DNA from 2 places in the Paenibacillus sp. FSL E2-0201 genome. Region 1 is predicted to be linked to the other one. Evidence: riboswitches for the same ligand, from Rfam matches in the RefSeq annotation. Region 1 holds a riboswitch; the other holds the start of a gene.
The links. A riboswitch is a leader RNA that binds a small molecule or an ion and turns the genes downstream of it on or off. The one in region 1 is predicted to bind cyclic di-GMP.

Region 1 (3,215 bases):
GCAGCACTGGGTTTATCATTGATTGGTGGAGGAACTTTCGCTTACTTTAGCGACACTGCACAAAGCACCGCTACATTCGCAGCAGGTACACTGGATTTGAACTCTGATCCTTCTGTTATCGTTGATTTGAAGGATCTGAAGCCAGGCGATACGATCAAAAGAGACTTCAAACTAAAAAATGACGGTACACTTGATATCGGTTCGATCCTCCTCAAAACAGCTACCTCTATTAATGATGTAGGTGGTAACAACGGCGCTAACGATTTGGCAAAATTCATCAAAGTTAAATTCCTGGTGAATAAAGATAAAAGCGGCATCTTACCTGGTAGTGAAGAGAAAGTAGTTTGGGAAACTACCCTGGCCGATTTGAAGACTCAGACACCGGATCTCGTAAAAAACACTGGACTTGATGCAATCTGGGGTACTAGCGAAGCATCTGGAATTAAGGCCGGCACAAATGATAGCTTCACCGTTCAATTCGAATTTGTTGATAACGGCCAAGAGCAAAACTACTTCCAAAAAGATTCATTAACTCTGACTTGGGATTTCGTAGGTAAGCAAACTGCTGGATCCGCTAAATAATCTAATAAGTCTTCCATTTGAAGAGCAGCAGATTCTTATTCCGGAAAGCGGATAAGTAGATGCTGCTTTTTTCTTTACAATAATCTTTGTCGAATTTATTGATATTTGCTATACTAATAACAAAAATTACGGAGGGGCGTCAGCATAGTGCCACAAAATATGGGCCAACGTATCCAGCATCTCCGCCTAGAAAAGGGATTGTCCCTATCTGAGCTTGCGGACAGAGCGGATGTTGCTAAGTCGTATCTTAGCAATGTGGAGAGAAACATCCAATCCAATCCTTCAATCCAATTTATCGAAAAGATCGCCGACGCGCTTCAGGTATCCATCCACGCTTTGCTCTATGGAGAACCTAATGATGCTGAGGAATCACCTTTAGATTCGGAATGGTTCCGATTGGTGCAGGAAGCTATGGCCTCAGGCATAAGCAAACGCGAATTCAAGGAGTTTCTGGACTACCAGAAATGGCGCCTGGATCAGAAGGATTAATCCTTCCATCTGATCTGATAAGATCCTCTTCTACTCATACTATCAAGCATAAGCGCCTTCGTTCTCCTATATGGACTGCGAAGGCGTTTTATATTCTACTAGAATATAAGGACAGTGTGTCATCTGAAACTTATAGCTTCTTAATATAAAGAAAAAAAGCACAGCGAGTTATCGCTGTGCTCATTTGATATGTAATGCTCTGAATGTATTACTGCACGGCTTGCACAGTCTTCTCATGAAAGAAGCGACGAATTTCATCTGCCTTTATGCCAGCCTTCTTAGCTGCTAATAATAAATGGACCCACTCTACGTCTAGATCAATGACCTGCTGTTCTCTGTTGCTTCCCTGGTTGGACTTGTCCAAAAAATCTCCTCCTAAGATTTTACGTCCCCAGGCAATCCGGCTGTCATAGTATTTCTACCTTAGACCCGCGACTTTGTGCCCCTGCCTTTCGGCAAGTTTACCTTTTACTGGACCCTTTACGTGAAAGGATCTACTTTGAAATATATGAAAAACGCTAACTGCAATAACATTATACTATACTAAAGTGAAAAAGTGTGTCGATTTCTGATTAGTTTTTCCATTAAAAAACAAAAAATAGAAGTTCTTTTATAGAATTTCCTGTCCTATTATCGCGATACTCGTCTTATTCATAAAATTATATAAGCCAATATAATAATGTCCCAATCCCTATTTAGTTAAAATTAAGGATAATAGAATCATTTTAGTAGGCCTTTAGAATGGGTAATAAAAAAGAACAACTCTTTATTTAGTAGAACAAGCTAACCCATACCATTTTGCGAACGTATTAGACGAAAGAATGAATTGATTACATGTGTGGAAAGTAGCACAATAAGATGAGGAATGAAACCGCAATCATCACAGCTCCTACAAGCATTGACACAAAATGTCACGTATGGAGTTCATCCGTTGAGGAGGATGTATTCATGGCAGCCAAAGAGCCCTATAACGAATCCATTTGGAGTAAGTATTATGGACCCAATTTAGGCTACATTCAAGAAAGATATGAGCAGTTTGTGAAAGACCCATCCACCGTAGAGAATAATTATCGCGAGCTTTTTACAAATTCGGGTCCCCCACCATTAACACCGGATAGCGAACCGGCTCCACAGCCTCGCATTTCGGGAGACACCGAATGGCTTAGAAAGGCAGTAAGAGCTTCCAAGTTAATCGCTAATATTCGTATATATGGCCATATGGCCGCTGACATTGATCCGCTTGAGCGGGACCACAACCCCATGGCTAAATATCTCGAACTCGAAACCTATGGGCTGACTCGTGAGGATCTGATTGCATTACCTGCCACACTCATTTGGGAGAATGCGCCAAATGATGTGCACACCGGATGGGATGCTGTTCAGCGTATGCGTCAAGCATATACCAAGACTATCGCCTATGAATTCGGGCATGTGCACGAGGAAAAAGAATTACAATGGCTGAATAGACAGGCCGAATCCACAAGCTCACCAGCACCCTTGAATAATACAGAACGCAAAGAGCTACTGAATCGCCTAATTCAAGTAGAGCAATTCGAAACCTTCCTTCACAAGACCTTTGTAGGTCAGAAGCGTTTCAGCCTGGAAGGCAATGACGCTCTTGTGCCGATGCTCGATGAAATCGTACGTGCTGCTGCGCATGACGGTGCAGAGCATATTCTCATGGGCATGGCGCATCGCGGCCGTCTCAACGTTCTTGCACATATTTTGGGTAAACCTTATGATATTATATTTTCAGAGTTTCATCATTCTCCGAACAAGGAGCTCTTCCCTTCCGAAGGCTCTACAGGCATTAACTATGGTTGGACGGGTGATGTAAAATACCATCTCGGAGCAGACCGTGCTGTCCGTGAAGGAGAAACCGTACGCACAAGAATAACACTAGCAAATAACCCAAGTCACTTGGAATTCGTTAATCCTGTCGTGGAAGGCTTTACTCGTGCCGCTCAAGAAGATCGCAGCACTGCAGGATTGCCGAAGATTGATACCAGTAAAGCTATGGCGGTGCTGATGCATGGTGATGCTGCTTTTCCAGGTGAAGGGATTGTTGCAGAAACACTTAATATCGGCAAACTTCAAGGTTATCAAAATGGTGGGACGATCCATATTATTGTAAATAACCGGAT
Region 2 (3,215 bases), 2.6 Mb from region 1:
GAAATCAGGGCAGAGATAACTGCGATTTCCTTCCAGTCAGCTTCGATTGTGTTGCGTTGAAAAATATCGCCGTAGGCATTTCCCATAATAAATTCAGCCAAATCAGGGAAATGTTCTTTAATCGGAGCCAGTGCCTTAGCTCCGTAGTCTCCTGAGAGATTCGTGAAGTGGTTAAGACCACTGTTTACATTGTCTTTCATAAGTGACCTCCTAATTTAGGTTCAAAGTACGATGAGCAGTCGGAGGGACCTCATCACGGTCTGTTAGCAGTTCAATGACGGCAACACGGTTGATGGCAACAGCGTCCTTGATAGCTGTTTCGAACTCCTCAGCTGTCTCACATTTGTAACCCGTAGCACCAAGTGATTCTGCGAATTTCACAGCGTCCATAGGGACTTCGTAGATCGTTCCGTCAATACGTCCTGTAGTTTTTTCCATACCTTTTAGAGCCATATCTAGCTGTTTATTATTCACAACAATGAATATGACAGGAATATCCTTGCAGACAGCAGCGTTAATCTCTGCGCCTAGCATCATAAAGCAGCCGTCTCCTGTAATGCAGAAGATCGTTTCTTCTGGTGCAGCAACCTTTGCGCCAATTGCCATCCCGATGGAATTACCCATACAAGCAAAGTAAGCATCGAATACAAAACTGCCAGGTTTCTTAACCTTGTACCATTTCGCAGCATGGAAACCGTGACTTCCATCATCAACAAAGACTGTGCTGTTATAAGGAATCAAATCACTCATCGTACTCAAGACCGATGCAAGTGAAAGGTTTGGTAAAATCGGAGGCTCTTCGGTATAATCGGAATTTGTCGGTGCTTCGCGTTTTGTGATGTTGTTCGTGTCAATATTATTGAGATAGCAAACTAGATTGTCACGTAGATCTCCAGTCACTGGAATCGTTTTAGAGAACAATATTTTTCCGACAAAAGTCGGATCGCTATCAAACTGAATTAATGTTGCAGGATGATTTTCCTTTTTAAGATTACAAATAGTCATATCGCTTAAACGTGACCCGAGAACGATAAATAGATCACTTTGATTCAGCAAGTCATCCCCATGGGTACAACCGCCTACTCCAATTGGACCGTGATAGAGTGGATGATCCCAAGCTATAGCTCCTTTACCACCTGGAGATGTAACTACAGGAATATTAAATGTTTCTGCTAATTGAATTAGCTCACTATGTGCTCCTGAGCGGTTAACGCCTTTACCCGCGATAATTATTGGATTCTTTGAGTTATTTATAGCATCAAGTACACGGTCGATATTAGCATGGCTGACCAGTGATTCGCGTTCAGGGATTACAATATTACATTCCTCTAGCAATTCCGTTTGTACATCAAAGGGAATACAAAGGTGAACGGGACCACGATTACCGCTCAAAGCAATGGATATGGCATGATTAAAGATTGTGCTAAAGTGATCTCCACGTTCAATAAGCTTGCTATATAAGGTGGCAGGTCTAAACATATCAGCTAAATCAGCTAGAAAAGAGGTAGAGTCCTGACATTGGGGAATTCCAAGCTCTTTAATAGATTGATGGCCAGTAATAAATAGGACAGGTAGGTTGTTGGCCTTAGCATGTGCTGCTGCAGTTAGTAGGTTTGTTCCACCAGGACCCGAAGTGCCAAAAGCTACGCCTAGTTTTCCAGTTTTCAGCGCATAACCAGCTGCTTCGAAGCCGGAACTGCTTTCATGTCTTCCAGGAATAAATTCAATACCGTAATCTACCATTTTAAGAACGATAGGACAAATGGATTTACCGATGATACCAAAGGAATGGGTAACACCAAGGTTCCGTAGTGCTTCCGACATGTAATCTGCGACTGTCTTCAAAAAATACACCTCACAAGTTGATTGTTATTTTAAAACCAAACACTAGAAAACCTGTGCTCTAAAATAGGGCACAGGTTGGTAGCATAAATCGCCATAGAGACTGAACAAAAGTCCAGTCGTCTTGGTTTTCAGCAACCTGGCAGTCATGGCCTCAGATTAAAAATGAGGCTGTAGATCCATGGTTTTGCGTCATCCTCTTTCGAAGATTTTGCCAATATTAATTTAGAAATTTATAAGAAGAATTTTCCTTTACAATATATTCCTAGACACTCTTTGTCAATATATTATCGCAAATTAACTCGAATTTTGACGAAAGTCTTGTCGAACCTATGAAATAATAGATATAAAAAAACTGCTCCTAAGTCTAAGCTTAGGAGCAGTTTTTGAATTTGTTTATATGATTTGGACGTCACTTAAAACTTGAAAATATGGATCGTCTTCTGTAGATTAAATACAGCCTGAGTCATTTTCTCAGTTTCTTCTGCAACGGACTGCAGGGCATTAATTTGTTCATTCATAGCGGCTGATACTTCTTCGGTGCCGGCAGCGGTTTGCTGCGTGATCGCAGAGATATTCTCGATTGCACTTGAGATTTTCAATGCACTTTCCAACATAAGATCACTTTCGGCAGAGAAGGAGGAGATCTGCTCGGTAATATACTGTACACTTTGCACGATTTGAGCAAAGATATGAGCAGATTGAGTGATCATCTCATTCTGTACCTGTACGACTTCTTCGTTGATAGCGATATTATCAATCGCTTGTTTAATATCAGTTTCGATGCTCCGAACCAAGCCAAAGACTTCCTTCGTAGAAGCCGTTGATTCTTCAGCGAGCTTGCGAACCTCCTGTGCGACTACAGCAAATCCTCGACCATGTTCTCCTGCACGCGCTGCTTCGATGGAAGCATTTAGTGATAACAGGTTGGTCTGTTCAGCGATCTCAGTAATGGTCTTTGTGATCATCGTAATGCCGCGAGCATTTTGAGAAAGGGCTTCGATAGTGTCAGCTACTTTTTGAGTAGCCTGGATGTTTTTACGCATGCCTTCAGCTTGAGTATCAACGGATTGGCGTCCTTGTTCAACTAGCTCTAATGTATGTATTGAACGTCTGTTCATTTCTTTTGTTGAGTTCGTATAATTGGATACTTTATTCTCAATATCTTTAATAGATTCTGTCATTTCAGCGATATCCGTAGATATTTCATTTGCACCAAGAGCTAGCTCGTTAGACGAAGAGGCTACCTGTGCCATGACAATTTTCAAATTCTGATTCTTATCTTCGATTCCACGGCTTGCATCCATAACTTGACGAGTGATTTGTGATGCTTCTGTCAAAATCTTCTTGAGCTTGTCAATCATAGTATTAAA

Region 2: another riboswitch for cyclic di-GMP. It lies ahead of NSU15_RS20710 (thiamine pyrophosphate-binding protein); the one in region 1 lies ahead of NSU15_RS01770 (anti-repressor SinI family protein).

Annotation. Positions count from the first base shown of each region.
Region 1 is NZ_CP150154.1:393,358-396,572, reverse strand. It holds gene NSU15_RS01780 (TasA family protein) at 1-582, shown strand, start outside; gene NSU15_RS01775 (helix-turn-helix domain-containing protein) at 742-1,071, shown strand; gene NSU15_RS01770 (anti-repressor SinI family protein) at 1,280-1,435, opposite strand; cyclic di-GMP riboswitch class I at 1,463-1,547, opposite strand; gene NSU15_RS01765 (2-oxoglutarate dehydrogenase E1 component) at 2,020-3,215, shown strand, end outside.
Region 2 is NZ_CP150154.1:4,538,119-4,541,333, reverse strand. It holds gene NSU15_RS20715 (carboxymuconolactone decarboxylase family protein) at 1-200, opposite strand, end outside; gene NSU15_RS20710 (thiamine pyrophosphate-binding protein) at 211-1,854, opposite strand; cyclic di-GMP riboswitch class I at 1,973-2,068, opposite strand; gene NSU15_RS20705 (HAMP domain-containing methyl-accepting chemotaxis protein) at 2,259-3,215, opposite strand, start outside.